2 regions of the Massilia jejuensis genome follow, and region 2 is predicted to be linked to the other one. Evidence: riboswitches for the same ligand, from Rfam matches in the RefSeq annotation. Region 2 holds a riboswitch; the other holds the start of a gene.
The links. A riboswitch is a leader RNA that binds a small molecule or an ion and turns the genes downstream of it on or off. The one in region 2 is predicted to bind thiamine pyrophosphate.
Positions count from the first base shown of each region.

Region 1 (3,408 bases), on a different contig from region 2:
GCTGCTTCGAGCGGTTCGGTCCCAGGTCGGTGTTCGCATTGGTCGTCTCGATCGGCGCCACGCCGCCCGATTCCAGGCCGTGCGCCAGGGTCCCGTAGACGTTCCAGTTTTTTGCCGGGCTATAGACCAGCGAGACGTTCGGCAGCGTGAACGCGGCCTTGTCGCTGACCCATGGCAGGCTGGACTCGGGCTGCTGGGCGCTGTCGATCTTCACGTAGCGCAGGCCGGCGTGCACTGCCAGCTGCGGCGACAGGGTGACGATATCCTGCACGTAGAGGCCGCGTTCGCGGTCGCGGAAGCGCTCGTGGACCGGGCCGGTGGCCGGGTTGCCGGGCGCCGGCGCGGTGATCAGCGGATTGTAGATGTTGCTGTAGCCGGCGTAGTCGTAGACATAGTCGCCGTAGCTGTTGTGGCGCTCGGCATGGCTGGCGCCGATGGTCAGCAGGTGGCGCAGGGCGCCGCTGGCGAAGCGGCCCTGGAGCTGCGCCTGCACGCCGAACGGCGTCTTGCGCTCGCCCACGCTCTGGTAGTCGTAGACGTCGTAGTCGCCGTTGCCGCAATAGCCCGGATAGTAGCCGTCGCCCTCGTTGCTGCAGCCATAAGGGAAGGCGGTGTAGTCGTCGCGCTTGAACCAGTGCTTGTTCGCGTTGATCGTCGCGTTCCAGTCCGCGTTCAGGCGGTAGGCGAAGCGCAGGCCGAGGTTGGCGCTGTCGGTGTCGACCGGCTTGGTCCAGGGCTGGTCGTTCAGGAGCAGCTTGGGCGACACGTTGACCGGCAGGTCGACGCCGCGCGTGAGCTGGTAGCCGGGCGCGCTGATCTGTTCCTTGTGCTGGAAGTCCATGTCCAGTTCCAGCGTGGCGTCGGGCGTGATCTGCCAGTCGAAGGCGGCGGAGGCGAACTGGCGCTTGCCGTCGGCCCCGCGCACGTACGAGCGCAGGCGGTCGGCGGCGGCGTTGATGCGGTAGCCGAAGCGGGCGTCGGCGAAGCGTCCGCCGATATCGAACTGCCCATGCACGGTGCCGCGCTCGCGCGCTTCCACCGTGACCGAACGCAGCGGCTTGTCGGTCGGGCGCTTGGTGACGAAGTTGAGCACGCCGCCGGGCGCGGCCACGCCCGCCTGCAGGCCGGCCACGCCCTTGAGCAGTTCGAAGCGCTCCTTGTTCTCGAGTGGAATCTGGGTGTCGGCGGGGATCGCGATGCCGTCCTTGCGGTAGCCCGAGTTGTTGTTCAGCTTGAAGCCGCGCACCGAGAACTGTTCGGCGTAGCCGACCGCATTGTAGGCGTCGCCGACCGAGGCGTCGTACTGGACGGCGTCGCTGGCCGAGCGGATCGACAGGTCCTGCATCTGGCTGCGGCCGATGGCCACGACCGAGGCCGGGATGTCGACCAGCGGCATGTCGGCGAAGCCGCCGATGCTGGCGCGGTCGCTGGCGGCCCATTTGCTGCCGGTGACGAGCACCGAGGCGACCGGCGCCGGGTCGGCGTTCTGGGCGTGGACGGCAAACGCTTGCGCCAGGGCGCAGGCGAGGAGGGAATGCTTGACGGCGGGTTTCATTGGTGTGCTCACGGATCGAGCGACGCAGCGATGCGGCGCTTTTGTCAAAAAGCCGGAGCCAACGTGGGGAAGGGCAAACAAGGTGTGGACTGCGTTGCGCGCTTTCCTTCGCTGGCATTATCCAGATCAGGTACGAAGGGTATCTCTCACCCGGAAACGCGTTCCAGGACCCCTAGCGAGGCGCGAGTGTACCACGGGGTTCCGAAGCCGTGGTGCTTGTGTCAATGAAGGATGCCGGCGGTCCGTCCTCGAAGCGCCTTACACCTCGGCCGTTTCCCGCAATGAGGCCGCATGCGCGTGATTTGCCCGCGCGTGCAGCAAGTGACGCTGCAGCGTCGCGCGCGTGCTGTCGCCGATGGCGCGCCAGTGGTCGCGGCGCTGGGCGGCGCGCTTGCGGTGCTTGGACGGCATGTCGGCCAGCGGCTTGAGGTAGAAGGGCAGGGCCACCAGCCAGGTGTCGCCCGGCAGTTCGACGCCGCCGAGGATCTTCCAGAAGCCGTCGTAGGCGTTGACGAAATGCTTGATCTCGTCCGGGTCGAAGGCGATCTGGGCCGTGCATTTGACGGCCACCACCTGGTCCATGCCGACTGCCTGCGCCAGGCCCTGCATCGCGGCGAAGCAGAAGAAGCTCGGCGAATTGTTCGGGAAGCATTCCTCGAAGGCGTCGAAGGCCTCGCCCGCATCGGTCCAGCGGCCCTGGTTGCGCGCAATAAAAGGCACCAGCGGCGTTGGAACGCCGACGAGTTTGCCTTCGACCCAGGAATAGGACAGGCGGTGCAGCACCTTGCCGTCGGCGACCAGCGCCAGCGTCAGGTCACCTTCGGCATGCATGCGCGACGTCATTTCTAGGCGGATCAGGAAATGGTGCTCGCCGCTCGTGTGCTGCCACAGCGCCAGGCCGCCGGATGCGTACACGGCGCTCCTGTAGGCGGCGTCGAAGGTGGTTTCCTCGAAGCGGTAATGGGCCAGCACGCACTGGACGCGCTGGCGCGTGCTCAGTCCCCGCACCAGGTAGCCGCGGTGGCTCAGATGGTGGAAAGGGTCGTCGTTCGGCGGCGTCATCACGTGGTTGCGGTAGACGTCGAGCCGGCACAGCGCGGCGTGGTCGCGGTAGTAGCGCAGGACGCGCGCGCTGCGCAGCACCGACATGGTCCAGGACGAAAAGCGCAGCTCGCCGCGGCGGGCGCGCCAGGAACGGGTGAGATGCGCGAAGATCATGGGACGCTCCAGCGAAAAAGACGGGTGGCAGAGGCGTTCATGGTGTCCCAGTCCGGCGCTCCCGGCGGTGCGATTGCTCAAATGAAACACATTCTCTGAAGCAATATTTTAGGCGGAGTCCTTCCCCGCCGCGCCTGCACGTCGACCGCACCGTGATTGCCTCTTGCCTTGCCTTGTCTTGAATAAAAGTTCCTCATTGCAAGATTATCATGCCGCGCGCGCGGCGCCGTAAAAATCCACTCCATACTGGGGGCCTGCATGACGGGAAGGCACATGGCTTACCAACTGTTCTATTGGACGAGGGGCCAAGACAGTCACCAGTTACCGTGACCTTGGGGGGAGCCATGCAAACTTCAAGCAAAGAAACGAGATTACGCTCGCTTTTTCGTGACAATCTTTGGATTAACTTACTGGCCAAGTTCTCGCGGCGACAGCCGAGGTCATGTCTGAACGTCAGCCCTAACTCGGCTTTGTACGAATAGCTAACCCGAAGATTCGGGCCAGTAATTTAGGCCACGATCACAAGATCAAACAATCTCACCAAAGCAGCACAATCAATCTTAATAATTCAACGTTCTATTTCAGCACGTTAAATTGACAGTCTAGTTTATTCTGGCGCTTTGTCATCAGGATTG
Region 1 is NZ_JBHSMS010000057.1:59,770-63,177, reverse strand. Features, by position in the region: gene ACFPOU_RS17475 (TonB-dependent siderophore receptor) at 1-1,555, opposite strand, end outside; TPP riboswitch at 1,642-1,739, opposite strand; gene ACFPOU_RS17470 (DUF535 family protein) at 1,814-2,773, opposite strand; gene ACFPOU_RS17465 (hypothetical protein) at 3,381-3,408, opposite strand, start outside.
Region 1: it holds a riboswitch for thiamine pyrophosphate, as region 2 does, so the genes downstream of both, ACFPOU_RS17475 (TonB-dependent siderophore receptor) here and thiC (phosphomethylpyrimidine synthase ThiC) in region 2, are expected to answer to the same signal.

Region 2 (3,408 bases):
AGATTGAACTGGTCTTCCCAGCGAAATTCGAAGCGCGCCTTGGAGAGCGCGTTGTCGCGGATCTGCGCGCCCGGGTGGCCCTTGGCCAGGTCGGCCGCGTGCGCTGCGATCTTGTAGGTGATGATCCCATCCTTGACGTCGGCCTTGTCGGGCAGGCCGAGATGCTCCTTGGGCGTCACGTAGCACAGCATGGCGGTGCCGTACCAGCCGATGTGGGCCGCGCCGATGCCGGAAGTGATGTGGTCGTAGCCGGGCGCGATGTCGGTGGTCAGGGGACCGAGCGTGTAGAACGGCGCCTCGCCGCACTGCTCCAGCTGCAGGCGCATGTTTTCGCGTATCAGGTGCAGCGGCACGTGGCCGGGCCCCTCGATCATGGTCTGCACGTCGTGCTTCCAGGCCACTTGCGTCAGTTCGCCCAGGGTGGCCAGTTCGGCCAGCTGCGCTTCGTCGTTGGCATCGTAGATCGATCCGGGGCGCAGGCCGTCGCCCAGGCTGAAGGCAACGTCATACTGCTTCATGATGGCGCAGATGTCCTCGAAATGCGTGTACAGGAAGGACTCCTCGTGGTGCGCCAGGCACCACTTGGCCATGATCGAGCCGCCGCGCGAGACGATCCCCGTCAGGCGCCTGGCCGTCATCGGCACGTAGGCCAGGCGCACGCCGGCGTGGATGGTGAAGTAGTCGACGCCCTGCTCGGCCTGTTCGATCAGGGTGTCGCGGTAGATTTCCCAGCTCAGGTCCTCGGCCTTGCCGTTCACCTTTTCCAGCGCCTGGTAGAGGGGCACGGTGCCGATCGGGACCGGGCTGTTGCGGATGATCCATTCGCGCGTCTCGTGGATATGCTTGCCGGTCGAAAGGTCCATCACGTTGTCGGCCCCCCAGCGGATCGCCCAGGTCATCTTTTCCACCTCTTCGCCGATCGACGAAGTCACCGCCGAGTTGCCGATATTGGCGTTGATCTTGACGAGGAAGTTGCGGCCGATGATCATCGGCTCGCTTTCGGGATGGTTGATATTGGCCGGGATGATGGCGCGCCCGCGCGCGACTTCCGAGCGCACGAATTCGGGCGTGATCTCGAGGGGAATGGCAGCCCCGAAGGACTGGCCCGGATGCTGGCGTCCGAGCAGCGCGGCCGTGCGCTGGCCGAGCGGCCCGCTGGCGTCGAGCTGCGCCAGGTATTGCTTGCGGCGCAGGTTTTCGCGCAGGGCGACGAATTCCATCTCGGGCGTGACGATGCCCTGGCGCGCGTAATGCATCTGGGTGACGTTGGCGCCCGCCTTCGCCCGGCGCGGCTTGCGCTGCAGTTCGAAGCGCAGCGAGTCCAGGCCGGCATCGAGCAGGCGCTGCGCGCCGAAGGCGGAACTCGGGCCGGGTAGTTCCTCGGTGTCGCCGCGCTCGCCGATCCAGCCGCGCCGCAGCGGCGCCAGGCCGCGCCGGATGTCGATCGCGGCCGCCGGGTCGGTGTAGGGGCCGGACGTGTCGTAGAGATGGATGGGCGGGTTGGGCTCGCCGCCGAAGCTGGCCGGCGTGTCGCTTTGGGCGACGGCGCGCATCGGCACCCGGATGTCGGGGCGGCTGCCTTCGATGAAGACCTTGGTCGAATTGGGAAACGGTGCGATGGCGGCCGTGTCCACCGTGGCGGTGGCGGCGTCGAACTTCAGCGGTGCATTCATGTGGCTCCTTTGGGCAGGAGCCAGCAAAGGAGTTGGAGAGGACCGGGCAAACGCCTGCGCGCCGCCAGTGGAACATCTCGAAGCTTCCCTTCGCTGGCATTATCCAGATCAGGTTCAGAGGGTATTTCTCACCCGCGCTTCGATCGACGCGCAGGACCCCTAGCGTTCGCTGCCATGTCGGCAACGGATAAATTATAGCCCATCTGCCTGCCGATGTGCTCCCGGTCGGCCTCCTTGCATGCCGCCGCCGCGTGGCGGCCGGCGCCGGCCCGCGCTCACAGCATCGGCCGCTCCGTATCCAGCGGCAGCAGTTGCAGTGTCCCGCCCACCAGGCTGACCTCGACGAAGGGAGTCTCTCCCGGCACGATGTCCTGGGCCACGTGCGGCCCGTCCTGGACCGACACTTCCAGGCGCACCGTCGGCGCCTCGGTCGGCACGTCGACCGAGTCCGCGCGCGAAATCGTGTAGTCGGTGCTGACGCCGGCGCGGTGAAACACTTGCTTGCCGTCAACCCGCACGCTCACGGTATTGTTCTGAAAACCCTCGCCCAGCTTCACGCGTAACATCATGGCCGTCCTCGCATTTCCGGTTGTCGTAGCAGGCATGCCGGACAGGCTGCGGTTTTCGCACGCCTGTCCAGCCAGGAGCGCCACCAGCAAGACTACACTCCAAAGCTGGCGCGCCATGCTCATTTCCTTCTCTTTCCACTCAGGACTTGCGGCGCCCGCGCGGTGCCGCTTTCGCCAGCGTTTCCTGCGCCCCCTTGGCGTCGCCGGCCGTGTGCTGGGCGAAGGCCAGGCAGGACAGCGCCTGGTCGGCCGAGACCGGGTCGAGCACCGGGCTCTGCGTCACCTGCGACAGCAGTGCGATGCTCGCTTCGGGCTGGGCGGCGCGCACGGTCACTTCCTTGCCCTCGCCGGCGCTGATGGTCTTGAAGGTGCGCGCGGCGTTGATGCCCTTGACCATCCTGGCATAGGTTGCCATCGGATGGGCGTCGAAACGTTCCAGCACTTCGTCGAAGGCATCGTTGCCGGCGCGCAGCGTCTCGTTGTCCGAGCCTTTCAGGTAGAGCAGCGCGCCTTGCGCCTCGCCCAGGAAAAGTTCGGCCAGCCTCTCGTCCTCTTCGCTGACCGGGTAGCGCACCCGGATCGTCAGGATTTCCGACAGCACTTGCGAGCCGTCGAGCGCCGCATAGGCGGCCCGCACCCGGTACTGCCCCGGCTGGTCGAAGTAGAAGCCACCCCTGCCGTAGCCGATATAGGCGCTGTCGCCGATCTCGTCGCCCACGCCGAGCACGACCTGGCGCTCGCCGACCAGGTGGTCGATCATCGGCTCGTAGCCGCTCACTTCCCCGCCCGGCCGGCTGATCAGGATCTTGACCATGCCGCAGTTCGGATGCAGCCAGGTATGGGCGCGGCGCCCGCGCGTGTCGGTGGCCCTCAGCTTCAGTTCCAGCACGACCGGCTCGCCCAGCGCGAAGCTCGGCTTGTGGGTCGATATCGCCAGTACCAGGCCCGAATCGTCCGCGAGCGGATCGGCCATCACGTCGCGCCCGAGGGAGGAGCCGGCCAGGAAATCCTTGCCGCCCATGATCACGTCGTTGCGGAAGCCATGGCGCAGGTGGATCAGTTCCTCGTCGTCGAACCGGAAATCGAAGCTGCTCCAGAAGGCCGCCGGTCCGCCTTTCGGATAGGCCCACGGGTAATTCATCCAGGACAGCGAGTCGGGCCGGTTC
Region 2 is NZ_JBHSMS010000074.1:6,304-9,711, forward strand. Features, by position in the region: gene thiC (phosphomethylpyrimidine synthase ThiC) at 1-1,673, opposite strand, end outside; TPP riboswitch at 1,742-1,844, opposite strand; gene ACFPOU_RS20955 (hypothetical protein) at 1,949-2,242, opposite strand; gene ACFPOU_RS20960 (hypothetical protein) at 2,382-3,408, opposite strand, start outside.